DNA from 4 places in the Pseudoduganella aquatica genome. Region 1 is predicted to be linked to each of the others. Evidence: predicted binding sites of a transcription regulator. Region 1 holds the regulator's gene; each other region holds the start of a gene.
The links. The regulator FNR, encoded in region 1, switches genes on or off when oxygen is low (the NO sensors DNR and NnrR bind a similar motif). The targets are predictions, from matches to a motif close to TTGATNNNNATCAA.
Positions count from the first base shown of each region.

Region 2: KT882_RS15535 (DUF2249 domain-containing protein) is a predicted target of FNR. The motif match lies at 2,777-2,790, and genes of this name have one in related genera.
Region 3: KT882_RS21840 (lipid-binding SYLF domain-containing protein) is a predicted target of FNR. The motif match lies at 3,839-3,852, and genes of this name have one in related genera.
Region 4: KT882_RS00210 (OmpW/AlkL family protein) is a predicted target of FNR. The motif match lies at 6,619-6,632, and genes of this name have one in related genera.

Region 1 is NZ_CP086370.1:3,836,443-3,844,333, reverse strand. Features, by position in the region: gene KT882_RS17180 (alpha-hydroxy acid oxidase) at 1-55, opposite strand, end outside; gene KT882_RS17175 (alpha-L-fucosidase) at 229-1,788, shown strand; gene fnr (fumarate/nitrate reduction transcriptional regulator Fnr) at 1,903-2,673, shown strand; gene KT882_RS17165 (TraR/DksA C4-type zinc finger protein) at 2,708-2,971, opposite strand; gene KT882_RS17160 (sensor histidine kinase) at 3,121-4,602, shown strand; gene KT882_RS17155 (response regulator) at 4,599-5,012, shown strand; gene KT882_RS17150 (hybrid sensor histidine kinase/response regulator) at 5,013-6,512, shown strand; gene KT882_RS17145 (response regulator) at 6,502-7,140, shown strand; gene KT882_RS17140 (universal stress protein) at 7,145-7,588, opposite strand; gene KT882_RS17135 (helix-turn-helix domain-containing protein) at 7,607-7,891, opposite strand, start outside.
Region 2 is NZ_CP086370.1:3,469,503-3,477,393, reverse strand. Features, by position in the region: gene KT882_RS15555 (putative zinc-binding protein) at 1-208, opposite strand, end outside; gene ubiT (ubiquinone anaerobic biosynthesis accessory factor UbiT) at 231-749, opposite strand; gene KT882_RS15545 (U32 family peptidase) at 746-1,651, opposite strand; gene ubiU (ubiquinone anaerobic biosynthesis protein UbiU) at 1,662-2,696, opposite strand; gene KT882_RS15535 (DUF2249 domain-containing protein) at 2,849-3,109, shown strand; gene KT882_RS15530 (permease) at 3,122-4,435, shown strand; gene KT882_RS15525 (FAD:protein FMN transferase) at 4,481-5,548, opposite strand; gene KT882_RS15520 (c-type cytochrome) at 5,601-5,906, opposite strand; gene KT882_RS15515 (nitrous oxide reductase accessory protein NosL) at 5,958-6,515, opposite strand; gene KT882_RS15510 (ABC transporter permease) at 6,512-7,321, opposite strand; gene KT882_RS15505 (ABC transporter ATP-binding protein) at 7,305-7,891, opposite strand, start outside.
Region 3 is NZ_CP086370.1:4,915,049-4,922,939, reverse strand. Features, by position in the region: gene KT882_RS21850 (InlB B-repeat-containing protein) at 1-1,459, shown strand, start outside; gene KT882_RS21845 (response regulator) at 1,431-3,467, opposite strand; gene KT882_RS21840 (lipid-binding SYLF domain-containing protein) at 3,984-4,679, shown strand; gene KT882_RS21835 (BON domain-containing protein) at 4,819-5,481, shown strand; gene KT882_RS21830 (flavodoxin family protein) at 5,493-5,996, opposite strand; gene mgtA (magnesium-translocating P-type ATPase) at 5,993-7,891, opposite strand, start outside.
Region 4 is NZ_CP086370.1:51,855-59,745, reverse strand. Features, by position in the region: gene KT882_RS00240 (response regulator) at 1-946, shown strand, start outside; gene KT882_RS00235 (CheR family methyltransferase) at 957-1,790, shown strand; gene KT882_RS00230 (chemotaxis protein CheB) at 1,787-2,410, shown strand; gene KT882_RS00225 (hybrid sensor histidine kinase/response regulator) at 2,410-3,594, shown strand; gene KT882_RS00220 (methyl-accepting chemotaxis protein) at 3,591-5,291, opposite strand; gene KT882_RS00215 (DUF2244 domain-containing protein) at 5,470-5,928, shown strand; gene KT882_RS00210 (OmpW/AlkL family protein) at 5,930-6,517, opposite strand; gene KT882_RS00205 ((2Fe-2S)-binding protein) at 6,749-7,261, shown strand; gene KT882_RS00200 (xanthine dehydrogenase family protein molybdopterin-binding subunit) at 7,258-7,891, shown strand, end outside.

The DNA of each region.
Region 1 (7,891 bases):
CGACGCGACGCTTGGCCTGCAGGCGCAGGTCTTCAATCTCGGTGATGACTGCCATGGGGGTATTGTTATAGGTCTGATTAGGATGGCTTCCGAGTATCGATAGTCGTCACGCCAGTGTCAACGGCTGGCGCAATCTAATCATGTTTATGAGTGATACAAAGCGAAACGTGCGCGAAATGCGCCCGCGCGATACGCTAGTCGTCATTTCTATAATTACAGGGGCAAACCATGCTGCGCGCGCCATTGCTGTCCGGTCTAACCTTGGCCGTCCTCGCTTCCACCCTGACCGGTGCCGACGCCGGCCCCTTGCCCAAGCCGGACCGGGGCGGCGTGCCCGAGTCCAAGCTGTACGACTACGGCGTGATGGGGCCGCCCGCCACCCCGGCCACCGTGGCCGCTGCCGATGCCGCCGTCGCCACGCCGCTGCCGCCCGGCCCCTACGCGGCGGACTGGGAGTCTATCCGCAAGAATTACCGCACCCCGGCCTGGTTCGAGGACGCCAAGTTCGGCATCTTCATGCACTGGGGCGTGTACGCGGTGCCCGCCTACCACAACGAATGGTATGAAAAGCATATGTACGGCGCCGACCTGGCCTGGCACACCGCAACCTTCGGGCCGCCGGAACGCTTTGGCTACAAGGATTTCATCCCCCGGTTCAAGCAGGAGAAGTTCGACGCCGCGCAGTGGGCCACGCTGTTCCGCCGCGCCGGCGCCCGGTTCGTGATGCCCTCCGCCCAGCACCACGACAATTTCGCGCTCTGGGACAGCCATGTTACGCCTTTCAACGCCAAGCGCATGGGACCGAAGCGCGACCTGATAGGCGAACTGGCGGCCGCCGTGCGCAAGGAGGGCATGAAGTTCGGCGTGTCCAACCACGGGGTGGAGAACTTCACCTTCATCAACCCGCCCGAAGCGCTGGAAGCCCGCCTGAAAGCGGCCAAGGCCGACCTGTACGACCCGGAATGGGCGGCCTTCTACAACGTGGCCGATCGCAGCCAGCCCGCCATGGCGCGCTTCCTGACCGACTGGGTGAACCGCAACCTGGAGCTGATCGACCAGTACCAGCCCGACATTCTGTGGTTCGACAACGGCGTCAACCTGCGCGTGCTGGACCCGCTCAAGCTGCGCGTGGCGGCCTACTACTACAACCGCGCCCAGGCCTGGAACAAGGAAGTCTCGATCAGCACCAAATTCGTCGCCTACGCGCCCAGCAACGACGACGCCCAACAGGTCGGATCCATTATCGACTTTGAAAAGATAGGCGTGCGCTCGCCGCCGGACATCCGGCCCGGCCCGTGGATGGTGGACGACACCATAGGCAGCACGTGGGGCTACACCAACGGCATGAAGGTGGCCGGCGGCGCCGCCATTATTGGCCGCCTGGTCGACACGGCGAGCAAGGGCGGCTTCTACCTGCTCAATCTCTCGCCCAAGGCCGACGGCACCATCCCCGAGGAGCAGCAGCGCACCTTGCTGGACGTGGGCGCATGGCTGGACGCCAATGGCGAGGCCATCTACGGCACCCGCCCCTGGAAGCAGTTCGGCGAGGAGGGATGGCGTTTCACATCCAAGGGCACGGCGGTCTACGCCATCGGCGCGCCGCGCGACGGCTCGGTGGTGCTGCGCGTACTGGGACCGGGCGCCGGCAAGGTGAGGGGCGTGGAACAGCTGGGCCGCGACGGCGCGCTGCCATTCCGCCAGACCCAGGAAGGCCTGACGGTGGAGGGTATTTCCAGCGCGCCCGGCGCCTTGGGCGGCGCGCCGTCGGCGCTGAAAATCACCTTCTGAGCTGGCCTGTAGGGGATCCCCTACAGCAGCCAGCCGGAATACCCGATACCGCCCAGGCCCGGTGCGGGCGATACTGTCCGCATCGACAGCGCAGCCCATGCACCGGAGCCGACCATGACCACCGCCACCATCCACATCGCATCTTCCGCCCCAGCCAAGGCGCAGCCCCAGCCGCGCTGCGGCCTGTGCAGCTTCAACCGCCTGTGCCTGCCGCAGGGACTGGACGAGGATGCGATGCACCGCCTGGAGCAGATCATCTCGCGCCGCCGCAAAGTGCAGCGCGACGAGCAGCTGTTCAGCATGGGGCAGGGATTCGGCAGCCTGTACGCGGTGCGCCTGGGGCATTTCAAGACCGCGCAGGTGAACCAGCGCGGCGAGCAGCAGATTACCGGCTTCCACATGGCCGGCGACCTGCTGGGCATGGAAGCGATAGGCACCGGCCAGCACAGCTGCAGCGCGGTGGCGCTGGAGGACAGCGAAGTGTGCGAAATCCCCTTTGGCCGCCTGCAGGAGCTGGTGGCCGAAGTGCCCGAGCTGATGCACCAGTTCCACCGCGTCATGGCGCGTGAAATCCAGCGCGAACAGGCGGTTGCCCTATTTTTGGGCAATATGCGCGCCGAACAGCGCCTGGCCTTGATGCTGACCTCCCTGGGCGCCCGCTACGCGGCGCGCGGCTTCTCGCCTGCAAGCTTCCAGCTGCGCATGTCGCGCGAGGACATCGGCGGCTACCTGGGCCTGACCATCGAGAGCATCAGCCGCCTGCTGGCGCGCTTCCGCAAGGCCGGCTGGATCAGCCTGAACAACCGCGACCTGCGCATCCTGGATCTGGCCGGCCTGCAAGACTTGGCCGCCGGCCGCTTTGCCCCTGAGTGCGAAGCCGCCTGAGGCGCTGTCTGGCGCCCCGCCTGCTTCCCGTCCTCTATTCCTGTTCCACCTGGTAGCGCCGCTCGATGTTTTGCTGACAAGCCAGGCAGTGCGCAGCCGACGGCTGCGCCAGCAAGCGGGCCAGCGCAATGGCCGCGCCGCACTGGCGGCATGCGCCGTAGCTGCCGTCCGCCAGCCGCGCCAGCGCCAGTTCCACCACCTCCAGCTCCCACGTTGCCTGCTTGCGCGCCGCTCGCGCCCGCTCGCTCAACAGCATGCGCTCCAGTTCCGCCGCCGTTTCGCTGTCTACCGAGTGCATTGCGTTCTCCGCCGTTCCCATGGGTGTAACTGTATGGGAAGCGGGCGTTCCGCGTCAGTGGCTGGTTTGATCCAGGTCAAATTGCCGCCGAATTTCCGCTGCGGACACTAAGGCTTTACCGGGGCGGGCATCTTTCGTATGATTGCGGCATGCAAAATCCCCCCATCGCCGACCAAAGCCTGGCCTGGCTACTGGCAGCCGCCACCGATCCCGTCCTCATCGTAGACCGCGGCGGCGCGATTGCGCTCGCCAATCCGGCCCTGGAAGCGCTGTTCGGCTACACGCAGGAGCAGTTGCAGGGCCTGCCGGTGGAGACGCTGATACCCGAACGCTTCCGCCACGGCCACCAGGCGCTGCGCGAAGGCTACACCGCCGAGCCGCATCCGCGCGCGATGGGCGCGGGGGCCCAGCTGTCCGGCCGCCACCGCGAGGGACGCGAATTCCCGGTCGAGGTCAGCCTGTCGCCGCTGCGCAGCCCGGACGGCCAGACCATGGTGATGGCCACCATCCACGACATCAGCGCCCGCAAGGCCGCCGAACAGGCGCTCCAGGAGAGCGAAGCGCGCATGCGCGCCGTGTTTGAAACGGCGGTGGACGGCATTATCACCATCGACGAACACGGCATGCTGGAACGCCTGAACCCCGCCGCCGAGCGCATGTTCGGCTACCGCGAGGCGGAGGTGGCGGGCCGCAACATCAATATGCTGATGCCGGAGCCGCACCGCAGCGCGCACGACGGCTACCTGGCGCATTACCGCGCCACCGGCGAAAAACGCATCATCGGCAAGGGCCGCGAAGTGCAGGGCCTGCGGCGCGACGGCAGCGTCTTCCCCATGGACTTGTCGGTGGCAGAGATGACCTTGGGCGGCAAGCGCATGTACACCGGCCTGGTGCGCGACATCACCGAACGCAAGCTGGCCGAGCAGAAGTCCGAACAACTGCTGCAGGAACTGAGCAGCGCCAACGAGGAACTGACCAATTTCGCCTACGTGGTCTCGCACGACCTGAAGGCGCCGCTGCGCGGCATCGGCTCGCTAGCGGACTGGCTGGCCACCGACTACGCCGCCCTGTTCAACGACGAGGGCAAGGAGCATATGCGCCTGCTCATCAACCGCGTGCACCGCATGGGCGCGCTGATCGACGGCATCTTGCAGTACTCCCGCGTGGGACGGGTGCGCGAGGCCGTGGCCCTGGTGGACCTGAACAAGGTGCTGGCCGAGGTGCTGGACCTGCTGGCGCCGCCGCCCGGCATCGCCATCACGGTGGCGCCGGGCCTGCCCACGGTGGCCGGCGAACCGACCCGGCTGCAGCAGGTGTTCCACAACCTGATCTCCAACGCCATCAAATACATGCACCGTCCGGACGGCCAGGTGACCGTCAGCTGCGAGGACGACGGCAGCCACTGGCGCTTTGCCGTGACGGACAACGGCCCCGGCATCGAGCCGCGCCATTTCGAGCGCATCTTCCAGCTGTTCCAGACCCTGGCCCCGCGCGACCGCGTGGAAAGCACCGGCGTGGGCCTGGCGCTGGTCAAGAAGATCGTGGAAATGTACCGTGGCCGGGTCTGGGTCGAGTCGGCGCCCGGCGCCGGCGCCACTTTCTATTTCACCTGGCCCAAGGAATGCCTATGAAGAATGCCAGCAAGCCCATCCTCCTGGTCGAAGACGACACCGTGGACGTGATGACGATTAAACGCGCGCTGAAGGAAATCGGCGTGGGCAACCCCGTGGTGGCGGTCGAGCACGGCGAAGCCGCGCTGGATTACCTGCGCAGCGCGGACTGTGCGCGGCCCTGCATCATCCTGCTGGACCTGAATATGCCCATCATGAGCGGCATCGAGTTCCTGCGCGAAGCCAAGCACGACGCGGCGCTGCGGCCCATCCCTGTGGTCGTGCTGACCACCTCGGCCGAGCAGCAGGACAAGCTGAGCAGCTTCGAGCTGGGCGTGGCCGGCTACATGGCCAAGCCGGTCGACTACCGCGCCTTCGTCGAGGTGGTGCGCTCGATAGACCGCTACTGGACCGTCAGCGAGATGCCCTGAATGATGGACAAGCCGAACACCGCCGCCACGGAACCTGTGCGCGTCCTCATCGTCGAGGACGACATGGTGGACCGCATGGCCTGCCGCCGCGCCTTCCGCGCGGCCGGCGCCTATGCGCTGCTGGAGGCGGAAACCGGCCAGCAGGGGCTGGAACTGGCGTTGTCCGGCCAGGTGGACTGCGTGCTGCTCGACTACAACCTGCCGGACCTGACCGGCCTGGAATTCCTCGCCAGCCTGGCCAAGCTGGCCGGCGGCGAGGGCGCCGCGCCGCCGGTGATGATGCTGACCGGGGCCGACAGCGCCACCGTGGCGGCCGAAGCCATGCGGCGCGGCGCGCGCGACTACCTGGTCAAGGACACGGACGGGCGCTACCTGGAGCTGCTGCCGGCCGGCATCGAACGCATGCTGCGCGAACAGCGCCTGCGCTTGGACAAGCAGCAGGCCGAGACCCGTTTCCGTACGCTCGTCGAGCAAATCCACGCCGTCAGCTACGTGGCCGGCACCGGCGCCTGCGGGGCGCTGCAGTATGTCAGTCCGCAAATCCGCATGCTGCTGGGCTACACGCCCGAGGAATGGCTGGCCGACTCCGGCCTGCTGCGCGCCCGCATGCACCCGGACGACAGGGATGCTGCCTGGGCGGAAGTGTGCGCCTGCCGCAGCGCCGCCCGCGCGCTGCGCGTCGAATACCGCTTGCTGCCGCGCGGCGGCGGCGAGCTGTGGGTGCGCGACCAGGCCGATCCCGTGCCCGGCCCCAACGGGCCTGTGCTGCAAGGCATACTGATCGATATCTCCGCCAGCAAGGCGGCCGAGCAGGCGCTGCGCCAGTCGCAGGACGAGCTGCGCCGCCTGGGCGCGCACCAGGAACGCATCAAGGAGGAAGAGCGCAAGCGCATTGCGCAGGAAATCCACGACGAACTGGGCGGCCTGCTGACCGGCATCCGCGCCTACATCCTGGTGGCGCAGGAGCGCGCGGTGGCGGCGGGCAGCACGCCCGAGCCGCTGCTGGCGGACACGGCGGACCTGGTGCAGAGCGCCATCGAAACGGTGCGCCGCGTGATTACCGACCTGCGCCCCAGCGTGCTGGACCAGCTGGGCGTGTGGGCCGCGCTGGAATGGTATGCGGACCAGGTGGCGCTGCGGGCCGGCCTGCGCTGCGTGTGCCGCATCGACGCGCAAGCCGCCGCGCTGGAGCTGGACGCGGACCGCAGCACCATGCTGTTCCGCATCGTGCAGGAGGCGCTGACCAATGTGGTGCGCCACGCGCAGGCCACGCAAGCGACGATAGATGTGGCGTGCGAGCCGGGCGCGCTGCGGCTGACGGTGAGCGACAATGGCAAGGGCATCGCCGCCGAGGGGCTGCTAAGCCGGGAGTCCTGGGGCATATTGGGCATGCATGAACGCAGCCGCAGTTTTGGCGGCCAGCTGGCCATCACCGGCGGCCCGGACGGCACCGTGCTGATGCTGCGCCTGCCGCTGGAGGAGAATCAAGATGACGCATGACGAAATCACCGTCCTGCTGGTGGACGACCATGCGATTGCACGTAACGGCGTGCGGCTGATGCTGGGTACGGCCAGCGGCATCGCCGTGACGGGGGAGGCGGGCAACGCGCAGGAGGCCATGCAGCGCGTGGCCGAGCAGCAGTTCGACGTGGCGCTGGTGGACATCACCATGCCGGGCAAGAACGGCCTGGAACTGCTGAAGATGCTGCGCGCCGGGTGCCCGCGCATGGCGGTGCTGATACTGAGCACCTATTCCGAGGAAATTTACGCGGTGCGCGCCCTGAAGCTGGGCGCGGCGGGCTATCTGACCAAGGACGCGCCCACCGCCACGCTGGTGGAGGCGGTGCGCAAGGCGGCGGCGGGCGGCAAGCACGTGAGCCCGGCGCTGGTGGAAAAGCTGGCCATGATGGTGGGCGGCGGCGGGGCGGGCGACCACGAGGCGCTGTCCGACCGCGAGCTGGAGGTGTTCAAGCTGATCGCCGCCGGCGAGGCGCTGGTGCGCATCGGCGAACTGCTGCACCTGAGCCCGAACACGGTCACCACCTACCGCACCCGCATCCTGGACAAGATGGGCATGGCCAGCAACGCCGAGCTGACCCGCTACGCGCTGGAACACGGCATGATCTGAACGCTTACTCGGCGCGGAACACCAGCACCGGGACCGGGCTGTGCACCAGCACCTTTTGCGTCTGGCTGCCCAGCAGCGCGCCTTTCAGGCCCAGCTGGCCGTGGCAGGCCATGGCGATCAGGTCGCAGCCGCGCGCGTGGGCGGTCTCCAGTATCTTGCGGTGCGGCCGGTCGCCGCGCGCCAAGACGGTCCGGCACGGCACCTGCCTTGCGCGCGCCGCCTCGCTCACGGCGTCCAGCAGCGCTTGGCCCTGGGCCCTGCTGTCGCTCACGTTCGGCTCTGCCGCTTGGTCCGGTGCTGCAGGCCGGTGGCTGAAAGCGTGGTCGTCCGGCAAGACGTGCACCGCCGTGATGCTGGCGCCGTAGCTGGCCGCCATGTCCAGCGCCGAACGCAGCGACACCTGCGACGCGGGCGAGCCGTCTACCGGCACGAGTATGTGCTTGAACATGATGTCTCCATGGATGGTTCAGTTGGCGCTGTAGGCGGGCGCGGCGGCCACCGCGCGCAGGCCGGCGGTGTCGCGCAGCTCGATGGCGCGGTTGCTCACGGCCAGCAGGCCGTTCTGCTTGAACATGGACAGCAGCCGGCTCACGCTTTCCACCGTCAGCGCCAGGTAGGCCGCCAGATCCTCGCGCGACATGCACAGCTGGAAGGACGTGGCGGAACCGCCGCGCTCGCCGTAGCGGCCGCCCAGATCCAGCAGCAGCCGGGCCAGCCGCTGCGGAGCGCGCGCATTCCCCAGAAACAGCAT
Region 2 (7,891 bases), 370 kb from region 1:
GCGCGCAGCCGTCGATGGCGACGATGGTGCGGCCCGACTGCGCCAGGCGCACCAGCGGCGCAACGCCGCCGCCCACCCCGGCGATGCAGGACATCTGCGCGCTGCCCCGGCTGTCCAGCTCCAGCGCGGCGGCGTTGGCTGTCTGCGCCGCGCTGGAGCAGCCGGAACACGAATACACCAGCGGCAGCGCCGCGTCCTTGTGGTTCATGATGCCCTCCTGATGGTCGAAATTACTTCTTCTGATGCCCCGGCCGCCGCGTGCGCGCAGGCGCGAGGCCACGCAGCCAGGCCAGCACGGCCTGCCGCGCTGCTTCCGGCAGCGGCGTGTCGATCGCATCGAGCGTGTTCTTGACGAGCAGTCCCAGTTCCGTGTCGCCCGACATGGCCAGGCGGCGGCTGAAGAACAGCGTATCCGGATCTTCCTCGCGCCGCGCCAGGGCCAGCAAGTCGCGCGCGCTGGCGGCGATTTCCAGGTCGGCCGCGCCGCCGCGCGCTATGCCGGCGAAGCGCTCGCCGCGCCATTCAAAATCGAAGGACAGCGCGGCGTCGGTGACGGTCAGGCGCAGGCGGCGGCCCAGCATGCTGGCGCGCACGTCGTCCGGCAGATAAGGCCGCAGCGCCAGGTTGAGCGCGGCGGCGAACAGGCGGGAGCCCGGCAGCGGCGGCAGCTTGCCCAGCACGGCCGCCAGGCCGGGCGGCAGCGTGGCGGGAGGCGATAGCAGCGATGACGGCGGAAGCGTGCGGTTCATGCTGCCTCCGCATGGTGCTGCGCCAGGCCGGCCACGCCGTGCCAGTAGCCGTTGCAGGCCGCGCCCGCCGCCAGCGGCAGCAGGCTGCCGGGTGCGGCTTCGGCTCCGCGCCGCAGCGCATCGAAGGCGTCCAGCACCGCCGCCGTTCCCTGCGACTGGGGACTGATGCGCACCACGTCCACGCCCAAGTCCGCCAGTTCGTCCAGCTCCCCCGCCAGGCTGTAGTGCTGGGCCGACTGGGTCTGCGTACCGTTCAGCACCAGGAAGGGCTGCTGTTCGCGCGTATGCATCAGCAGGCCGTCCGGGTGTTCCAGGCAGCTGAACTGACAATTGTCCTTGGGCAGATTGCGGTTGCGCGCAGTGAAGCAGCGCGCCGAGAAGGCCAGCGGCATGCGGCCATAGGCAAACACCTCCGTCTGCATGCCGGATGGGCGGCCCTGCTGCATGGAGGCCAGGCCGGAGCGGCCCATCTCCAGCGGCATCACCCAGCGCCGCGCGCCCAAGCCATGCAGCAGCTCCAGCGTGGGCACGTTGTAGACATTGAGCTGCGGCCCGGCCACGAAACCGCCGGCGGGGGCATCAGCGCCGCACAGCAGATTGACCGCGCCCATGTCGCCCGCCTCGACCGGGTAATGGTTGTTGGCGGCGATGCGGCGCAACGCCGTCACGTCCGCGCTGGATTCAAGCAGCACCAGCGTGGACAGCACGACTTCCTTGCCGGCCGCCTCCAGCCGCGCCGCTATGGCCAGCCAGTCGGACAGGCGCAGTTCGTGGCGCCGCGAGCAAACCGTCTCGCCCAGGTAGACGATGTCGGCCGGACCTGCGGCCACTTCCTCGTAGAAGGCCTGCACGGTATGCTTGGGCCAGTAGTACAGCAGCGGCCCCAGTGCGAGTTTCAACATTCTGTTCCTTTCATTTCCATGCGCGGTGGTAGGCGCCCAGCGTGTGCTGCTGGCCTTCCGCCACCTTGTCCAGTTCCGCCATCCAGGCGGGTTTGACCGAATAGCGGGCCGACTGGGCGCCGCACTGGTCTATCGCCTCGCGCCACACGCGCGTTACTTGCGCCACGTAGGCCGGGCTGCGCTGACGTCCTTCAATCTTCACCGCGCGCACGCCCATCGCCAGCAGCTTGGGCAGCAGCTCCAGGGTATTCAGGCTGGTGGGTTCCTCCACAGCGTAATAGGTCTCTCCAGAGACGTCGAAGCGGCCCTTGCACAGCGTGGGATAGCTGGCGTTTTCGTCGGCCTGGTAGCGGTCGATCAGCACGCCGTTCAGGCGCGCCTCCAGTCCCTGCGGCGCCTGCTGCCAGCGAACCGCCTTGGCGGGCGAACAGACGCCATGCGTATTGGGCGACTCGCCGGTGACGTAGGAAGACAGCGCGCAGCGTCCCTCCACCATCACGCACAGGCTGCCGAAACCAAATACCTCGATCTCCACGCCGGTGTTTTCAATCACATGCTCGACCTGTGCCAGCGACAGCACGCGCGGCAGCACGGCGCGCGCCACGCCGAACTGGCGCTGGTAGAAGTTGATCGCCTCGGCATTGGTGGCCGAGCCTTGCACCGAAAGGTGCAGGCGCAGGTCCGGATAGTTGTCGGCGGCGTAGCGCATCAGCCCCGGATCGGCCAGGATCACCGCGTCGATGCCGGCCTGCGCTGCGCGCGCAATGGCGCCGCGCCACAAGCCGGTGGCGCCGGGCTGGGGATAGGTGTTCAGGGCCAGCAGCACTTTGCGGCCGCGCTGGTGCGCGTAGGCGATGCCTTGCGCGATGGCGGCGTCGTCGAAATTAAGGCCGGCGAAATTGCGCGCGTTGGTGGCGTCGCGAAAGCCGAGGTAGACACAGTCGGCGCCGTTGTCCACGGCGGCTTTGAGCGCGGGCAGACTGCCCGCAGGGCAAACCAGCTCGATGCCCGCCGCAGCGGCATCGGGTACAGCAGTATGAATCATGGTGTTCGCTTGGTCAGTGAAAAAACCCGCAGCTAGGCGCGGTGCTGCCGCACTGTAACGCGGGGGCAAGGCGGTAATCCTTGATCTGTATCAAGGAAGAACGACTTGCGGGAATGTGACAATCGCCCTACTCACTACTGCGGAAAGAAGCCATGAACACCAAGCCTGTCCAGTCTCCCTATTCCCCTTCCGGCAAGGATGTGCCGCTGGACTTGCGCGGACTGCCGCCGCCCCAACCCATGGAGCGCATCATGGAGGCGCTCGATACGCTCAAGGCCGGCGATGCGCTGCAAGTACAGATGGACCGCGAACCGCATCCGCTGTTCGGCATGCTGGAGCGCGGCGGCTACCGCCATCACGGCGACTGGAGCAGCGACGCCTACGTGCTGCGCATTTGGCAGCGTGCGGACTGACGGAGCGCGGCCATGCAACGCGCACTGAATTTCGAACACAACCCCGCGCTGTCGCTGCCGCTGCGCTTTCTGCTCTGCGCGCCGCTGTTCGCGGCGCTGGCTGCCGCCGTGCTGCTGTGGCAAGGCGCGGACGCCTTCGCCAGCCGCTGGACTCCCGCCATGCTGGCCGCCACCCATCTGCTCACGCTGGGCTGCGTGAGCATGTCCATCATCGGCGCGCTGCTGCAGCTGCTGCCTGCGGTGGCCGGCATCGCCCTGCCGCAAGCCTGGGGCCGCACGGTGCACGCGGGCCTGTGCGGGGGCACGCTGCTGCTGGCGGCGGGCTTTCTGTCGGGCCGGCCGGCGCTGTTCGCGCTGGCGTTGGCGCTGCTGATCCCGTCGCTGCTGGTGGTGCTGGCGCGCTGCGCGGTGGGCCTGTGGCGGCAGCACGCCGCCGGCGCCAGCGCCATGATGGCAGCCATCCGCGTGGCGCTGGCCGCGCTGGCCGTCACCACCGTGCTGGGCGCGCTGCTTGGCAGCCAGTTCGCCTGGCCCGGCGGCGCGGCATTACGGGCCCTTCCGCTGATACCGCTGACCGACCTGCATGCCATATGGGGTTTGCTGGGCTGGGCTGGACTGATGGTGATAGGCGTGGCCTACCAGGTGGTGCCCATGTTCCAGGTGACGGAGACCTATCCCGACTGGCTCACGCGCGGGCTCACGACCTGGCTGTTCCTGCTGCTGGTGGCGGTGTCCATCGCCAGCCGCCTGGAGGAGACGCCGGCACGCCATTTCACGCAGGCTGCAATGGCGCTCGGCGCCGCGGGCTACGGGGCGTTCGCCGCCGTCACCATCGCGCTGCTGCTGCACCGCAAGCGCCCGCGCAGCGAACCCGCAACCCAATTCTGGTACGCGTCCGTGGGAAGCTTGCTGGCGGGCTGTCTCGTGGCGCTGCTGCCGTGGGAGGCTGCGGAACCGGCACTGCCGCTGACGCTGGGCGTGCTGCTGCTTGCGGGCTTCGGACTATCCGTCATCAACGGCATGCTGTACCAGATCGTGCCCTTCCTGCTGTGGTATCACCTGCAAACCACGCTGCCCGGCGGCTGCCGCTCGGTGCCCGGCGTGCGCAAGATCATTCCGGAAGCATGGGCGCAGCGCCAGTTCGGCCTGCACCTGGCCGCGCTAGCGCTGCTGCTGGCCGCCTGCCAACGGCCTGAGCTGCTGGCGCGCCCCGCAGCGGGCATGATGCTGGCCTCGTGCCTGGCGCTGGCTTTCAATCTCGGATACGCGCTGCGCCTGTACCGGCGCCTGCGCGGTGCCATTCCGGACGCGGCGCAGGCTGCGTAACAGGCCGCGCCCGGCCGCGCGCCGGCTTGTCCCTGCGGCCTTGTCTCAGGCCAGACCGGACACGCGGCGGCGCATGGCGGAAGTCATTGCCATGCCGCCCTCGCCCTCCACCAGCAAGGCCTGCGGCAGGTCCAGCCTGCCCGCCATGTTTTCCCACTTCAGCGCACCTGCAATGAACAGCGGCTTGCTATTGCCGTCCGAACGCAGGCCCGCGTCCGCGCCGCCGCTGGCCAGCACCGTCACCGACGCCGTGCCCAGCGCCGGCATGCCGGTGCGCGGATCGATGATGTGCGGCCTGCGCAGGCCGCCTTCCAGCACAAAGCGCTCGTAGTCCCCGCTGGTGCCTATCGCTTCGTTGTCGAATAGCGGAATGGTGCACAGCGTATTGCCCGCCGCAGCCGGCGCGCGCGGATTGCGTATGCCTACCTGCCACGGCCTCCCGCCGGGCTGCCCTATCGCCAGCACATTGCCGCCGATATTCACCAGCGCCGCTTCCACCCGCGCCGCGCGCAGTATCGCGGCGGCGCGGTCCAGCGCATAGCCCTTGGCGTAGCCGCCCAGGTCCAACCGCACGGCGGGATTCACGCTGCTGATGGCCGTATCGTGGAAGCGCAAGTCAGACATGCGCGGATTGGCGGCCACCCAATGCCGCAGCTCCGCGCGGTCCGGCGCGGCGCGCGGGCCGCCGCCCTGGAAACCCCAGAGCCGCAGCAAGTGGCCGATGGCCGGATTGAAAAGATGGTCCGAGCGTTCCGCCAGCCGCGCGGCGGACTGCAGCAGCCCCGCCATTTCAGCGTCGGTGCGCAGCGGCAGGCCGCGCGCGATGCGCTGGTTCAGCTCCGTCAGCATGCCCGGCTGCCAGGCGTGGAATTTGTGGTGCAGGCGGTCGAATTCCGCCAGTACGGCGGCGCCCAGTTCCTGCGCGCGCTGCGTTGACGCGCCGTGGATGGTGATACTGACCGTGGTGCCGAATACATGGCCCCAGGTGTGGTGATTGCCGGCGGCTGGGCCGCAGCCCGCCAGCCCGGCTGGTACGGCCAGCGCGGCCGACAGCATGCGCAGCGCGGCGCGCCGGCTGCGCAGATGCGCAGACTTGTCCGAAGCAGTGTTCATTTTGCCCTTCCCGGCTCCGGCGCGGGCGGCGGGCCGCCCGCGCGGCGCCTGCTTAGTTGCTCTGGCCTGCCATGTAGTCGACGGCAGCCTTGATTTCGTCATCCTTCAGGCCCGGATTGCCGCCGCGCGGCGGCATCATCTTCACGCCGTTCAAGGCGCTGGTGTAGAGCGCGTTCTTGCCCTTGGCGATGCGGGGCTTCCAGGCTGCCTTGTCGCCCGGCTTGGGCGCGCCCAGCACGGCGGCGCCATGGCAGGACAGGCAGGTGGCTTTGTAGATCTTCTCGCCGTCCACAGGTGCGGCGGCGGCGCTGCCGGCGCACAGGGCGAGCAGCAGGATGGCGGTTTGACGGTATTGCATGGTGCTTCCTTCTTCGTGGTTAAACCTGGGTCAATCGCATTGCGTAAGTATTCAGTGGGCGGCGCCGTGGTCCATGCCGTGCGCGCCGGCTCCGGCCATGCGCAGCTGGCTGCTGTCTACCTGGTCGAAGCGCAGCACCCTGCCGCCTTCAGCGGCGGCGAAGGCGCGCGCTGTTTCGGCTGTGCCGAAGGGCACGATGGTCGGCCCCATGGAACCGGCGCGGCGGCTGCCCGCCACATACCACGCATGCTGCGCGGGTATCCAGTGGCCCATGGGCCGGTCCCATACTGCGCGGGCCATGTCCTGCACGTACAGGCCGGCCACGGGACGGCGCTGGTCCGGCATCAGCACCATGCTGAACAGTTCCATCACATCGCAGAAATAGTCGGTCTTGCCGTCTTCATAGCGGATCTGCGCCTTCGATGACGGGAAGTCCTTCAGCACCATGCCGTCCAGCGCGCAGGCCGCGTTCGAGTCGGGTTCCAGGGCGGCCAGCTTGGTGACGGCCTGCCCGCAGGCGGCCAGCAGCAGCGTTGCGGCCCAGCCGGACCAGCGCAGGCGCAGCTTGCGCCTGGTCGCGCGCGTGGCGCTTGAATAGTCTTGGTTCATTTGAATCTCCTGTAAGCAAATAGAAAAGGCAGCGCCATCCAGGCCAGCATCACGGCCGGCAGCGCCGCGCCTGTGGTCCAGCCAGGCGGCAGCACTGCAGACAGCCCGCCCATGCCGGCGCCGGCGGTGTAGAGGCGGAATACGTCGGCTGGATTGAGCATCAGCAGCGCGGCAAACGCGCTGTTGGCCATGCTGCCCTGGCTGAGCACCAGGGCGCCCATCAGCAGCAAGTCGTACACCAGCACAAAGAAGAACCACAGCGCCAGCGCGACGCCGCTGGCGCGCACGCGGTCGCTGGCCAGCACCGACACCAGCAGCGCGATGCTGAGAAAAGCCCATCCCATGGCGATGGCGGAAGCGACGAAGGCGGCGTAGCGCCAGCCCTCGCTGACAGTTAGCTGGCTGGCCAGCGGCAGCAAGCCGGCGCCGAAGCCGAGCGCAGTGGCGCCAGTCAGCGCCGCGCCCAGCCCGAGGTACTTGCCCAGCAAGACCTCGAAACGGCTGACCGGCATCGACAGCAGCAGATCCAGCGCGCCGCGTTCGCGTTCGCCCACCACCGCGTCGTAGCCCAGCAGCAGCGCGATCAGCGGCACCAGGTAGACCACCAGGCTGGCAAGGCTGGCCAGCGTGGCGTCCAGGCTGCGGAAGCCCACCGCGCCCTGCTGCGCCGCGCCGAAATAGGCAATGGCGAGCGCAAACAGCGCAAACAGGGCCGCCACCGCCAGCACCCAGCGGTTGCGCAGCCGGTCGCGCCATTCCTTGGCGGCCAGCACGCGCACCAGCCGCCATTCAATGCGCCTGGGCATGCGCGTCTCCGTAACCGAGGAACAGCTGCTCCAGCGTGGGTTCCTGGATATCCAGTCCGGACGCCACCGGCGCCAGTGCGGCCAGCAGCTGCATCTTGCGCTCCGGCGGACAGGCGATGGTGGCGCGGCCCGCGCCCGGCGGAAGTTTCGCGTCCAATGTGGCCTCGTTCATCTCCAGCACCAGGCCCAGGCTGCGCAGGCTGTCCAGCGTGCACGCCGGCAGGCCGGGCCGCAGCGTGGCGGCGATGCGCAGCGGCAGCGGCTGGCGTTCGCGCAGTTCTCCCAGCGTACCCAGCGCGGCCAGGCGGCCGCCTTGCAGGATGGCCAGGCGGTCCACGCGCTGCTGGATCTCGGCCAGGATGTGCGAGGTGATGACGATGGTGGCACCGCGCCCGCGCAGCTCGTGCAGGATGGCGTAGAAGTCCGCGATACCGGCAGGGTCCAGGCCATTGGTCGGCTCGTCCAGGAACAGCAGCCGGGGTTCGCCCAGCAGCGCCTGCGCCAGGCCGAGTCGCTGGCGCATGCCCTTGGAATAGCCATGCACGCGGCGCCCTGCGGCGTCACCCAGGC
Region 3 (7,891 bases), 1.1 Mb from region 1:
TGAGTCGCTGAAAATCTTCAAGATCGGCGAGGAGTACAACGTCTACAACCTGCTCAAGGGCGCTGACGGCTGGAACCCGTCGAAGCAGGCGGCGAGAAACGATACCGCATACAAGTTCACGCTGGCGGCCAGCACCGCAGCCAATGAGACTGTCATTACGCCGGGCTTTGTGCCCGCAGCCGCATACGGCGATGCATCGGTCCGCTACCAGTACGACGCGTCGCTGTTCAGCCCCGCCGCATCGAACAACGGCAAGCTGCACCTGAACGCCAAGCCTAACGTGAGCGGAAAGATTATTGACTCGGCCGTCAAGGCCAGCTTGCCGAACGGCCTGGTGGCGCAGGCCACGCTGCGTATTTATCCGGAGGCCGTCGCTGCTCCGCTGGTCGTGGGCACGCCGTCTATCGCCATAGGCAACAACACCGCCGCCCTGCAAATCGTCTACGACCATCCGGAATTTGCCGACGGCTCGTCCGTCACCTGGTTCAGGGGCCGCGCCCCGGGCGACAAGGCGGTCCAGGTGGCGGTCTCGACGCTGGGCAAGCCCTACAAACACTACCAGCTGTCCGCCGGCGATATCGGCCACTACCTCACCGCCGTGATTATTCCCAAGTACGAGTTCAGCCCGGCTGCCGCCAGTCCGGTCCAGGTGGCCAGCGCAGCTGCTGTCGCCGCTGGGGACGTCGCGCAGCCGTCCGTCATTTCCACCAACTTCGCCAATATCAGCTGGACCGGCCATGCGCTGAACCAGCCCGATGCCTGGTATGCCGACGCCATCAAGCCATCCGATATCGAGCAGGCGTGGGCGCCGTCCGGCGCAGCGCCGTGGCTCTACGCCGTGGGCGACCGGGACGGAGCCGTGGGCGTTGCGGGCCTGCGGACCGCCACGCAGGGCGCCCGCTTGCTCTACCAGCCTCAAGGCGCCTACGCCGACATGACCCTGACGGTGGACCTCACGCCGGAGAAGGCCGCAGGGCAGGGCTTCGGCAGCGCGACCGGCCAGTATTTCGAGGTCTACATCAAATGGGACCCGGCCACGCAGACCGGCTATGCGCTGCGCTTCCAGCGTTTGTCGGCCGACCCTTTAAACGGCGGCAAGCCGATTCCGTCGTCGGGGAATTCGGTGCGGGTGTCGATGATGGAATACGTCAATGGCGCAAGGCGGATCTTCCCGGGCGCCTACGTTGAAAGCTCGGTCTTTATGCCGGGTGCGCGGGCCGTGTTCAAACTGGCCGGCGATGCGCTGTCGGCGGATGTGCTCACGGCATCGCCGCAGACCAGTGCGCAGGCCGGCTTTTCCTTGCCGAAGGAGATACACTTCCAGGCCCATGTGGCAAGCGCCGCCAGCACACTGGGCGGATTCGGTTTCCAGTTCACCGGAACGCCATCCGCAGGGAACAGGATTCAGCTCGAGAAGCTGGAGGTGGTTCTCAAGCCGCGCCAGGCGGCACGGCCGTGATGTGCATGATGTGCTCCTCCACCTGCCGCAGCACGGCTTGCAGCCGCTCCAGGATGGCACGGGCATCCACCAGCTCGCTGGCCGCTTCTTGCGGCGCGAGCTGCTCCAGTTCCTCGCACAAGTCGCCCATGCCGAACGCGCCCACACTGCGGGCTGCCGATTTGATGCGATGGCCCAATTCGCGCACGGCCTGCACGTCGCTGCGTGCCAGCGCCGCCTCCATATCGCGTAGGCCTTCCTGTGAACTGTGCAGGAATTTGACGGCGAATTTGCCTACCTTGTCCGTGTCGCAGTCCAGCAGCGTGGCCAGTACCGACAGGTCGATCACGTCCGGGTCGCCGCCGTAGGTGGCTGCGGCGGCTGTCGGCAGGGGCGCCGGCAACGGCGCTTGCTGCTGCGCGCGCTGCGGCAGCCATTTGGCGATGGTTTGATACAGCAGCGCAGGCTGCACCGGCTTGGGAATGAAGTCGTTCATGCCGGCGTCGAGACAGCGTAGCCGCGCCTCGGTGGTGGCCGTGGCCGTCATGGCCAGCACCGGGATATGGTGCAGTTGCGGCGTGGCGCGGATGCGGCGGGTCGCCTCCAGCCCATCCATCACCGGCATCTGCAAGTCCATCAGCACGCAGTCGAAATCGGTGTTGTGCAGCAGCTCCAGCGCGGCGGCGCCGTTGCCGGCCAGGCCCACGGCTGCTCCCGCTTCCTCCAGCATTTCCTGCGCTATTTGCTGGTTGAAGATATTGTCCTCGACCAGCAGGATGCGGGCCGTCTGCAGCGCCGCCGTGGCCGCCAGGGCCGGCGCGCGGGAATAGGCCAGCAGCGCGCTGGCGGCATCGCTGACCTGGCTGATCAGCGTGGGCAGGGTCTGCGACGATATGCCGAGCCGGGCGGTGAACCAGAACGTGCTGCCGGCGCCGGGCTGGCTGTCCACGCCCACGCTGCCGCCCATCAGCTCCGCCAGTTCCTTGCAGATTGCCAGCCCGAGGCCGGTGCCGCCGTATTCCCGCGTGGTCGACGTGTCGGCCTGCTGGAAGGAGACAAACAACTTGGCCATCTCCGCCTTGGACATGCCTATGCCCTGGTCGCTCACTTCAAACCGCACCAGGCACTCGTCGGCGCCGTCGGCCACCTTGCGCGCGCGCAAGGTGATCCTGCCTTGTTCGCTGAATTTGATGGCGTTGCTGGCGTAGTTGATGAGCACCTGTTTCAGCCGCAGCGGATCGCCCACCAGCACCGGCGGCAAGGCGGGGTCCAGGTCGAACACCAGCTCCAGGCCGCGCGTGGCCGCCTTCGGCGCCACCACCGCCGTCAGCGTTTGCAGCACCTGGCCCAGTGAAAAGTCGGCATGCTGCAGTTCCATCTTGCCGGCCTCGATTTTTGAGATGTCGAGTATGTCGTCGATAATGCCCAGCACATGTTCGCCGGCGAAGCGGATTTTTTCCAGATAGTCGCGCTGGCGCGGGTCCAGTTCGGTTTTCAAGGCCAGATAAGCCATGCCGATCACGCAGTTCAGCGGCGTGCGGATCTCGTGGCTCATATTGGACAGGAACTGGCCCTTGGCCGTGCTGGCCGCCTCGGCGAGCTGCTTGGCCTGCAGCAGCTCCTTGTTTTTGGCCTCGAGCTGTTCCTCGTAGCGCCGCTCGGATGTCACATCGTGGTAAATGGTGACGAAGCCGCTGACGGCGCCGTCCGCGCCGTAGATGGGGCGGCCGATAATATTCAGCACCACGCCGTCCACGCTGGTGCGGGTGAAATTGTGCGGCTCGAACTTCAGGCACAGCGCCACGCGCGCCGCCACCAGTTCCTCGATATCGCCCGGTCCATAGTCGCCGCGCGAGGCAATAAAGCGGAACACGTCGGCCATGGTCACGCCGGGGTGCATCACTTCAAGCGGAAAGCCCTGGGCCTGGCAAAAAGCGGGATTCCAGAAGCGGATGGTCAGGTCGCTGTCCACTATCGTCACGCCGACGGGCATATATTCCAGCGCAGCGGCCAGCCTGGGAAAGTTCAATCTGATGAACTCTTCGCTTTGAACAGTTGCTTGCATAAGCTGATCATCCCGCAGTGTGAAACAAGAGGCGTGTCTCTGAGCCACGCTTGCAGGCTGGCACATCATGCAGAACTCTAACTGATCTCGCGCTTGCTGTCAGGGGGGAGATTTCAGCGGCAGGCCGGCACGGCCTTCCTCATAGCAGGATGTTGTTCTGCGGCGCAGGCAGGGGGGCCAACCCGCTTTCACCAAACATTTCGCGCAGATCGATTTCAGGCTGCCGGCACGTCGGCGCGCCGCTGCGGCGTGCCACTCCCAGCGCCAGTCTGTCATCGGTACGTATCCGATCCGGGCAGGTTGATGGGCTGGCGGCAGCGGATTCCCGCCGCACTTTGACGCGGATCAACAGGCGCTGCGGCGGGGCGGGGCTAGCATGACGGGGCGCGGCTTGCGCGCGAATCCAAGCGATCTTATCTAAAGGGGAACGTCATGTGCTTACAACGTAAGGCAGTCAAAGGCAGGATAGTGCAGGTGGTAATGGCGGGCCTGACCGCCACGCTGGCGGTCGGCTGCGCCTGGGCGCAAGCCGACGGCAGCCAGAGCGCGTCGGGCGACCTGGCTGCCAAGCCGGCCCAAAGCGCTGTCCAGCGCGTCGGCGACGCATTGGCGGTGGTGCGCCAGCTGGAAGCGGAACCGCGCATGAAGCAGCTGCTGCAGCGGGCCAAAGGCGTGCTGATCGTGCCTTCCTACGGGCGGGCCGCGCTGGCCGTGGGCGCCCACGGCGGCGGCGGCCTGCTGCTGGTACGGCGTGCCGACGGCAGCTGGAGCGGACCCGCATTCTACGACCTGGGCGGCCTGACCGTCGGGCTGCAGGCCGGCGTCGAAGGCGGCCCGGTCGCCCTGGTGCTCAATAACGACAAGGCCGTCAATGAGTTCATGCAGAAAAACAATTTCGCGCTCAGCGCCGAGGCCGGCATAACCGTGGTGAACTGGTCCAAGCTGGCGCAGGGCACCGCCGGCACCGGCGACGTGGTGGCATGGAGCGGCACCAAGGGCCTGTTCGGCGACCTGCTGGCGGTGGGCGTGAGCGACATCCGTTTCAACCAGAGCCTGACCAACGCCTACTACGGCCGGACGCTGTCGCCCAAGGACGTGGCCGACGGCGGCGTGGCCAACACGCAGTCGCAGCCGCTGCAGCAGGCCCTGGCGACGGCGTCCACCAGTGTGAAATAGCGGGCCGGCAAGGACCGGCCCCGCAGCCTGCTTGCCTCGCGCGCAGGATTGACATAAATCAAACGCGCCTGCGGGCGCCGGTCCTAGACTCGGAGATCCAGGGCCACATGGGCACTGGCATAAACGACAGGAGGCAGCCATGGTAAGCGATAGTGAAGTGAAGAAGAGGGTGGAAAACGAACTGGAATGGGAACCTGACATTGACGCGGCCGATGTGGGGGTCACGGTCAAGGACCACGTCGTCACGCTGACCGGCTTTGTGCGCGGCTTTGGCGACAAGGTGCATGCCGAACGCGCGGCCAAGCGCGTGGCCGGGGTGGCCGGCGTGGCCAACGACATCGAGGTGCGCCTGGGCAGTTCGGTGCGGCCCGATCCCGATATCGCGCACGACGCGGTGGCGGCGCTGAAGGCCCAGCTGCCCGTCTCGTCGGAGGGGATCAAGGTGATCGTCGAGGATGGCGTGCTCAGGCTGGAGGGCCAGGTCGAGTGGAACTATCAGCGCGAGCGCGCCGAGGCGGCGGTGCGCCATGTGCGCGGCGTGCGCAGCCTGCGCAACCAGGTCACGATCAAGCCGACCGCCTCGGCCGGCGAGGTGCGCCAGAAGATCGTGCTGGCCTTCCAGCGCAGCGCGAACATCGACGCCGGCCGGATCACCATCGAGGCCAGCGGCAGCAAGGTCAAGCTGAGCGGCAGCGTGCGCACCTGGGCCGAGCGCGATGACGCCGAGCGCGCCGCGTGGAAGGCACCCGGCGTGACGGCGGTGGAAAACCACATCACCATCAACACCGCGCTGGCCATCTAGCGCCGGCCGCGTCAGGCCTGGCCGGCGGGGGCGGGATGGGTGCCCAGGCCCAGCGAGCGGGCGAAGCCGGCCAGCGCCGCCTGGTCCATTCCGTTCAGCACGTCGCGCTGGCGCAGGCACAGGGTGGCGGCCGCCGGCTTGCCGCACAGGGCGGCCATGGCCGCCAGCACGCCGGGGCCGCCGCTGCCGCCCATGGTGCAGAACAGGCCGAGCTGGCGGAACTGGCCGCGCTGCTGCGCGATGTAGCTGCGTATGGGCGCGCTCATATGCCCGGCCCACACCGGCGTGCCCAGTACAACGACGTGGTAGTCGCCCGGCCGGTGCCGTGGCGGCGCGATCTGCGCGGGCCGGCCGCGCAGCGCCTCCCAGGCCGAGCGCAGGTAGCCGGCCGCGCCGCTTCGCGGGCGCAGGTCTTCGATCCGCTCCAGGTCGGCGCCGCAGGCTTGGGCCAGCGCGCTGGCGACCTTGGCAGTGACGCCGGAGCGGGAGTAGTACACGATCAGGCAAAGTTTCATGGCAGCTCCTGGTTGGGTGGCGGGCCGCTGGCCCGTGCTGGTTGGACCGTGCGCCCGCGCCGGGGTTCCCCGGCGCGGCGGCGCCGGAAGAAGCACTGCTTGACCGCCTCCACCGCCACCAGGTAGGCCGCCAGCATGCCGGCCAGGACCAGGAAGAAGCCGGCCGGCGGCGCCACGAAGCCCAGCGCCGCGCCCAGCGCGGTGTAGGGCAGGCCCACGGCCACGGCCAGCACCGCCAGCGCCGCCAGCGCCAGCGCCGGATGCGGGCGGCTCCGGAGCGGGCTGCGGCGGGTGCGGATCAGGAAGATCACCAGCACCTGCGTCGCCATGGACTCGATGAACCAGCCGGTCTGGAACAGCGCCGCGCCGGCGTCGAACACGGCCAGCATGACGTAGAAGGTGAGCAGGTCGAATACCGAACTGACCGAGCCCATGGCCAGCATGAAGTCGCGCACCAAAACCATGTCCCATGGCTGCGGGCGCGCCAGGTACTCCGGGTCCACCCGGTCGAGCGGAAGCGGCAGCTCCGACAGGTCGTACAACAGGTTGTTGAGCAGGATCTGCACCGGCAGCATGGGCAGGAAGGGCAGCAGCAGCGAGGCGGCGGCCATGCTGAACATATTGCCGAAATTGGAGCTGGTGCCCATCATGATGTACTTCATGATGTTGCCGAAGGTGCGCCGCCCCTCCAGCACGGCGGCGTGCAGCACGCCCAGGTCGTGTTCCAGCAGTATCATGTCGGCCGCCTCGCGCGCCACGTCCGCCGCGCCGTCCACCGATACGCCCACGTCGGCCGCGCGCAGCGCGGGCGCGTCGTTGATGCCGTCGCCGAGATAGCCGACGACGTGGCCGCGCCGCTTCAGCGCGAGCAGGATGCGGCTCTTCTGGGCCGGCGTGACGCGGCAGAACAGGTTGGCGCGCTCGGCGCGCGCCGCCAGCGCGAGTTCGTCCATGCCGTCGATCTCGGCCCCGCTCAGCACGCCGCGCACCGGCAGGCCCAGCTGGCCGAACAGGTGGCGCGCCACCAGCTCGTTGTCGCCGGTGACGGTCTTGAGCGCCACCCCGGCCGCCGCCAGCGCCGCCAGCGCGGGCCGGGCGCTCAGTTTGGGCGGGTCAAGGAAGGTGGCGAAGCCGGCGAACACCAGCGCCGTCTCGTCGCCGACGACGGCGTCGCCGTGCTCGGCCGCCACTTCCCGCCAGGCGATGCCCAGCACCCGCATGCCGTCCCGGCCCAGCGCCTCGCAGCGTGCGGCGATGGCGGCCCGCGCGGCCGTGTCGAGCGCCTGCACGGCGCCGGCCGCGTCCGGGCCGTGGCGCGCCGACAGGCGCAGGATGTCCTCCGGCGCGCCCTTGACCACCAGCAAGCGCGTGGCGCCGTTGTCGATCAGCACCGAGACGCGCCGGCGCTCGAAGTCGAACGGGCATTCCGCGATCTTGCGCCAGCCCGCCGCGCCGGCCCCGCCGTGGGCCAGGATGGCGTCGTCGAGCGGGCTGCGCAGCCCGGTCTCGAAATGGCTGTTCAGGTAGGCCAGTTCCAGCACCCGCGCGCTGTCCTGGCCGGCCGGGTCCAGGTGCTGCTCGAGCCGGATGCGGGCTTCGGTCAGGGTGCCGGTCTTGTCGGTGCACAGCACATCCATGCTGCCCAGGCTCTGGATGGCCGCCAGGCGCTTGACCACCACCCTGGCGGCCGCCATGCGCAGGGCGCCGCGCGCCAGCGTCACCGACACCACCATGGGCAGCAGCTCCGGCGTCAGGCCGACCGCCAGCGCGACGGCAAACAGGAAGGACTCGAGCAGGGGGCGCTGCAGCAGCACGTTGACCAGCAGCACGAACAGCACCAGCGACACCGTCATGCGCAGGATCAGCAGTCCGAAGCGGTGCGTGCCGCGCTCGAA
Region 4 (7,891 bases), 3.1 Mb from region 1:
GCACGTGGTGTCCGCGTCCGAAAACGGCGAGGCGGCGCTGCACATGGGCGCCATCGGCTTCGCGCTCAAGCCCACCACGCGCCAGCAGCTGGTGGACGTGTTCCAAAAACTGGAAAACAAATTCACGCAGAAGATCAAGCGCCTGCTGCTGGTGGAGGACGACGCCCGCCAGCGCGACAGCGTGGTGGCGCTGATTTCGGACGACGACATCGACATCACCGCCGTCGAATCCGGCGAGGCGGCGCTGGCGCTGCTGCGCACCACCATTTTCGACTGCATGATCATCGACCTGAAGCTGCCGGACATGCAGGGCAACGAACTGCTGCAGCGCATGGCGCAGGAGGAGATCGCGTCCTTCCCGCCGGTGATCGTGTACACCGGCCGCAACCTCACGCGCGCAGAGGAGGCGGACCTGCACAAGTATTCGCGCTCCATCATCATCAAGGGCGCGCGCTCGCCAGAGCGCCTGCTGGATGAGGTGACGCTGTTCCTGCACAAGGTGGAATCGCAGCTTTCCAGCGAGCGCCAGACCATGCTGAAAACGGTGCGCAGCCGCGACCGCGTGTTCGAGGGCCGCCGCATCCTGCTGGTGGACGACGACGTGCGCAACATCTTCGCGCTCACCAGTGCGCTGGAACAGAAGGGCGCCGCGGTGGAAATCGCCCGCAACGGCGTGGAGGCCATCGACAAGCTGAACGCCCTGCCGGAAATCGACCTGGTGCTGATGGACGTGATGATGCCGGTGATGGACGGCCTGGAAGCGACGCGCCGCATCCGCGCCGACGCCCAGGGCCGCTTTGCGCGCCTGCCCATTATCGCCATCACCGCCAAGGCCATGAAGGACGACCAGGAGCAATGCCTGGCCGCAGGCGCCAACGACTATCTGGCCAAGCCCATCGACCTGTCGCGCCTGTACTCGCTGCTGCGGGTGTGGATGCAGCCTTGAGGATGCCGCCATGACTCAGCAAGTACAGCGCAGCAGCGCGGATATCGAACTGGCCATGCTGATGGAGGCCATTTACCTGAAGTACAGCTACGACTTCCGCGACTACACCGGCGCCTCGCAAAAGCGCCGCGTGCTGCACGCCATGGGCGAGATGAAGTGCAGCACCATCTCCGAGCTGCAGTCGCGCGTGCTGCACGACCCCGCCGCCTTCACCCAGCTGCTGCAATACCTCACCATCCCCGTGACGGAGATGTTCCGCGACCCGGCCTATTTCGCCGCGCTGCGCGAACACGTGGTGCCGGTGCTGTCCACCTATCCGTCGCTGAAGATCTGGGTGGCCGGCTGCAGCACCGGCGAAGAGGTCTACTCGCTGGCCATCCTGCTGAAGGAGGAAGGGCTGCTGGAGCGCAGCATCATCTACGCCACCGACATCAATCCGCAGTCGCTGGAAAAGGCCAAGAAGGGCGTGTTCCCGCTGGAGAGCATGCGCGACTACACCGCCAGCTACCAGGCCGCCGGCGGCAAGCGCGCGTTCTCGGACTACTACACGGCGGCCTACAACGCGGCCCTGTTCGACCGCTCGCTGATGGAGAACGTGACCTTCGCCGACCACAGCCTGGCCACCGACAGCGTGTTCGCCGAGACGCATCTGATCAGCTGCCGCAACGTGATGATCTATTTCAAGAAGAAGCTGCAGGAGCGCGCGTTCGGGCTGTTCCACGAGTCGCTGTGCCATCGCGGCTTCCTTGGCCTGGGCAGCAAGGAGAGCATCGACTTTTCCGCCTACGGCCCGCGCTTCGAGGCGGTGGTGAAGCGCGAGCGCCTGTTCAGGAAGCTGTCGTGAACGCGCCGTCCTACAGCCCCGAGCAGGCCGCGCTGGAAGGCCGCGCCTTCGAGGCGGTGGTGATAGGCGCGTCGGCCGGCGGCGTGGCGGCGCTGCTGGAGATCCTGCCCGGCTTGCCGGCGGACGCGCCGCTGCCCATCGTGGTGGTGGTGCACATGATGCCGAACCGCCCCAGCCACCTGGCCGAGGTTTTCGCCCAGCGCATGGCGATGGCGGTGGTGGAAGCGCAAGACAAGCAGCCGCTGGAAGCGGGCACGGTATACTTTGCGCCGTCCGGCTATCACTTGTCGGTAGAATCGGAACGCTGCTTCTCGCTGAGCTGCGAGCCGCCGCACCTGTTTTCGCGCCCCGCCATCGACTTTGTCATGGCCTCGGCGGCGGACGTGTACGGCCCCGCGCTGGTTGGCGTGCTGCTCACCGGCGCCAACCACGACGGCGCGGCGGGACTGGCCGCGATAGGCGAGGCGGGCGGCCTGACGGTGGTGCAGGACCCCGGCGAGGCCCAAGTGGGCGTGATGCCGCGCGAAGCCATCCGGCAACGCGCGCCGGATTTGATATTGCCCTTGCGGGACATCCGCCACCTGCTGGCGGCGCTGGAGACAACGTTGGAGAAACGCTGATGCTGGAACGGACCAAGCTGCTGATCGTGGATGACCTGCCGGAGAACCTGCGCGCGCTCCAGGCCTTGCTGCGCGACGAGGAACGCACCGTGTACCAGGCCACGTCCGGCGACGAGGCGCTGGCGCTGCTGCTCGAACACGACTTCGCGCTGGCCATCCTGGACGTGCAGATGCCCGGCATGGACGGCTTTGAACTGGCGGAGCTGATGCGCGGCACCGAGAAAACGCGCCACATCCCCATCGTGTTCGTCAGCGCGGCCGGCAAGGAGCTGAATTACGCTTTCAAAGGCTACGAGGCGGGCGCGGTCGACTTCCTGTACAAGCCGCTGGACGGCGACATGGTCAAGAGCAAGGTGAATGTGTTCGTGGCGCTGCACCGGCAGCGGCAGGAAACGCAGCGCCAGGTGGTGGCGCTGGAAAAGGCGCGCGCCGAGCAGGAGGCCACGCTGCAAGCACTGCACCTGGCGCAGGAAGAACTGCAGCGCGCCTTGCGCACGCGCGACGAGTTCATGTCGCTGGTGGCGCACGAGCTGCGCACGCCGCTCAACACCCTGTCGCTGGAAACGCAGCTGCGCAAGCTGCAGATCGAACGCGGGGTGCAGGAGGGCTTCAATCCCGAGGTGTGGAAAAAGATGGTGGCGCGCGACGACCGCCAGATCCAGAGCATGATACGGCTGATCGACGACATGCTGGACGTGTCGCGCATCCGCAGCGGCAAGCTGTCGATACGGCCCGCCGAGACGGAGCTGTCCGGGCTCTTGCAAAGGGTGGTGGCGGATCTGTCGAGGCAGGCCCGCGAAACCGGCTGCGAAATCAGCCTGAAAGCGGAGCAGGAAGTGCGCGGCCACTGGGACGAATTCCGCATCGAGCAGGTGATCGTCAACCTGCTGACGAACGCGCTGCGCTACGGCTGCGGCACACCGGTGGAAGTGAAGCTGGAAGCGGACTGGCGCGCCGCGCGCATCACCGTGCGGGACGGCGGCAAAGGCATTGCCGAGGAAACCCAGGCCCGCATCTTCGAGCCCTTCGAGCGCGGGCTGGACACGGGCGTGAGCGCCGGCCTGGGGCTGGGCCTCTACATATCGAAGCAGCTCGCGGAAGCCCACCAGGGCACGCTCAGCGTCAGCAGCGCCCCCGGCGACGGCTCCACATTCACGCTAACCTTGCCGCGCACGGCGGCTTAGAACTCTTCCCAATCGCTCTCGGCAGGCTTGCCCGGCGCCAGCCGCTGCGCAGGTTTGGCAGGCGCGCGCACGGCAACGGCGCGCGCCTGCGCCGCAGCCTTGGCCGGTGCAGGCGCGCTGCGCCGTGGCGCCGGCGCCGCCGCTGCGGTATGCGTTCCCGTCTTGAAGAACCCCACCACGGTGGCCAGATTGCCCGCCTGCTCCTGCATGCTCTGCGACGCGGCCGCAGCCTGCTCCACCAGCGCCGCGTTCTGCTGCGTCACTTCGTCCATCTGCGAGATGGCCGCGTTGATCTGTTCGATGCCCAGCGTCTGCTCCTGGCTGGCGGAGGTGATCTCGCCCATGATGTCCGTCACGCGCTGGATGCTGTTGACGATGTCGCCCATGGTGCTGCCCGCGTCGTTCACCAGGCGCGAGCCGGTGTCCACATTGGCCACGGAGGCGTTGATCAGCTCCTTGATCTCCTTGGCCGCCGCCGCCGAACGCTGCGCCAGGTTGCGCACCTCGGACGCCACCACCGCGAAGCCGCGTCCCTGCTCGCCCGCGCGCGCCGCTTCCACCGCCGCGTTCAGCGCCAGGATATTGGTCTGGAAAGCGATGCCGTCGATGACAGCGATAATGTCCACGATCTTGCGCGAGGAATCATTGATGGTGCCCATGGTGTCCACCACCTGCGCCACGATGTCGCCGCCCTTGACCGCCACTTCGGACGCGGACTTGGCCAGCGTATTGGCCTGGCGCGCATTGTCCGCATTCTGCTTCACGGTGGAAGTCAGCTCCTCCATCGACGACGCGGTTTCCTCCAGCGAGCTGGCCTGCTCCTCGGTGCGCGAGGACAGGTCCAGATTGCCCGCCGCGATTTCGCTCGATGCGGTGCTGATCGCGTCGGTGCCGGTGCGCACCTGGCTCACCACGTTGAGCAGGCTGTCGTTCATGGCCTTGAGCGCGTTCAGCAGGCGCCCGGTCTCGTCGCCGCCGCCGCTTTCGATATGCGAGGACAGGTCGCCCGAGGCCACCGTCTCGGCCACGTCCACCGCCTTGTTCAGCGGGCCGGTGATGGAGCCGGTGATGAACCACGCCACGCCCGCACCGATGACGATGGCGGCGATGCCCAGCACCAGCATCAGCGTCTTCGAGCTGGCGTAGACCTGCACCACGTCGGTGCTGGCGTCGGCGGCCAGCTTGGCCTCGTAGGCCACGAAAGCGTCCAGCGCCTTCAGCACCGCGTTCAGCGACGGGCCGGTTTCCTTGATCAGGAAGGCGGTCGCGTCCTGGATCTCGCCTTCCTTGCGCAGCTTCACCAGCTCGTTGTTCTTGGCGGCGCCGGCTTTCAGCGCATCGTCAACCGCTGCCATGAGCTGCTTCTCCTTGTCGTCGGCCAGCAGCTTGAGCATGGTCTCCTTGGCGGCACCGTACTTCTTGCGCGCCTCGGCGATCTTTTCCAGCTCGGCGTTCATTTCCGGCGTGCCCGGCACCACGATCATGGTGGTCAGCGCCAGGGAGATGTTGCGCACGTTGTCCACCATGGTGTTGGCGGCGGCCATCTTCACGTTCTTGTCGTGCACGATGTCGTTGGTGCGGCTGCCGATGCGCGACAAGGAGCTCAGGCCCAGCACCAGCATCGCCGTCAGCAGCGCCAACACAATCGCGAATCCAACGCCCAGGCGGGCTCCTATCTTCATGTTTGAAAGTAGCATGTCATCCCCAATGAGCTGATTGTTATAGCCTGCTATTGTTCCTCAAAAAAAGCGGCGGGCGGAGCATTATTATGCGCGGACCGGCGCTTATGTAATTTGTTGTCGTTAGGAAACAACGAGAGTCAGGTTTCACGTCGAACGGAGCAGTCGTAAAATAGCAAGAAAAGGAGGCGGCGGCATGCGGCGTGACCTTGATAGACGCGAGTGGCTATGGCGGCGCAATTGTTCGCTGACGCCGCGCCAGACGGTGGCGGCGTGGGCCATGCTGTGCGTGCTTTCCCTGGCCGTGGCGGCGGTGTTCCTGCTGCATGGCGTATGGCAGGTGCTGTGCTTCACCGGCGTGGAACTGGCTGCGGTGACGGCCGCCTTCCTGTGCTACGCGCGCCATGCGTCAGACTATGAACAGGTGGTGCTCACCAGCGGCTGCCTGGTGGTGGAGCAGGCCAACGCCGGGAAAATAGCGCAGACCCGCTTCGTACCCAGCCGCACGCGCATCGGCATGCCGGAGCACGCAGGGGAACTCATTACACTGGAATCGGGCGGCGTAACGCTGGAGGTGGGGCGCTACGCGCTGGCCCCGCAGCGCACGGCCTTTGCCAGCGAGCTGCGCATGGAGCTGCTGGCGGGACGGTTTTAAATCAGAAGCGGTAGCCCACGCCCACCGCCAGCAGCACAGGGTCCACTTTCACTTTGCTGATGATGGCGCCGGCGCTATTGACGTCGCTGCGGATCTGCACCTTCTTCACGTCCACGTTGAGCGACCAGTTTTTATCCAGCGTGAAGTCCGCGCCTGCCTGCAGCGCCAGGCCGAAGCTCTTGTGTTCCAGGCCGGCGGCGCCGTTCAGGATATGCACCTTGGACATGGTGGTGTAGTTCAGGCCCGCGCCCACATACGGCCGGAACTGCGCGTCCGGCAGGAAGTGGTACTGCGCCAGCAGCGTGGGCGGCAGGTGCTTCATGGTGCCGATGCTTTTCCCGTCCAGCAGCACGTCGTGTTTTTGCGGGTAGGTCAGCACCAGCTCGGCCGCGAACTGCGGCGTGAAGAAGTAGGAAACGTCGACTTCGGGGATGGTCTTGCTGTCTATGGTGAGACGGTTGGCCGCGCCGGTGCCGCCCACGGGGTCGGATTTGTCGGCCGGGTCCAGGTGCACGGCGCGCAAGCGCACCAGCCAGGGACTGGCTTCCGCTGCCGCCGCATGGCCCATGGCCAGGGTGGCGATACTCATGATCATTGCTGCTGCCGTTACTCTTGCGTGCTTCATACACTTCCTCTCTGCTTCATCGTTAAGTAATGAGCGCAGTGTATTGAGGTGCATGAATGAGTACCTTGATGTAAGTCAAAAAGCCCCGAGCTTGCCGCGCTACTTTGCGATACAAAACGGTGCTCTGCAGGGCGGAAATTCCGGGTGTAAGATGTCCCTCTTTGATTCCGGTCAACACACCCTCAGGGAGATAGCATGGCGCAGCTCAATGTCAATGGAACCACGCGTGATTTCGAGGCGGAGGACGATACGCCGCTGCTGTGGGTGCTGCGCGAGCAGCTCGGCATGACCGGCACCAAATACGGCTGCGGCGTGGCGCAATGCGGCGCCTGCACCGTGCATATCGACGGCGAAGCGACGCGCAGCTGCGTGCTGCCGGTGTCCGCGCTGAACGCGAAACAGAAAATCGTCACCATCGAAGGCCTGTCCAAGGACGGCTCGCATCCGGTGCAGAAAGCCTGGGCCGCGCTGGACGTGCCGCAATGCGGCTTCTGCCAGTCCGGCATGATCATGGCCGCCGCCGCGCTGCTCAAGCAAAAGCCGAAAGCCACCGACGCCGACATCGACGCGGCCATGACCAATATCTGCCGCTGCGGCACCTACAACCGCGTGCGCGCGGCGATCAAGGTGGTGGCCAAGGGAGCGGACCCCAAATCGGCCGGCCTGGCCATTACGCACGTGGGCGACCACGCCGGGAGCAAAGCATGAGCCGCGCCGAAATGCGTAGTGCATCAGTCTCGCGCCGCAGCTTCCTGAAAGGCGCTTCGCTGGCCCTGGGCGGGCTGATGGTGCCCTTCGCCATTCCTTTCGACGCCGCCGCGCAGGAAGCCGGCATCCCGCCCGAGGTCAACGCCTGGGTGGTGGTCAAGCCGGACGACACCATCGTCATCCGCATCGCCCGTTCGGAAATGGGGCAGGGCACGCTGACCGGCCTGGCCCAGCTGGTGGCCGAAGAACTGGACGCCGACTGGAGCAAGGTCAGCACCGAATACCCCACGCCGGGCCAGAACCTGGCGCGCAAGCGCGTGTGGGGCAGCTTCTCCACCGGCGGCAGCCGGGGCGTGCGCGAGTCGCACGAGTACGTGCGCAAGGGCGGCGCCGCCGCGCGCATGATGCTGGTGCAGGCAGCGGCTGCTGAGTGGGGCGTGCCTGTGGCCGAATGCGTCGCTGCGAACAGCGTGATCACGCACGCCGCCAGTGGCCGCAAGACCAGCTACGGCAAGGTGGCTGAAGCGGCGGGCAAGCTGGCCATCCCCGCCGAGGTGAAACTGAAAGACCCCAAGGACTGGAAGCTGGCCGGCAAGCGCCTGGCGCGGCTGGACACGGTGGACAAGACCA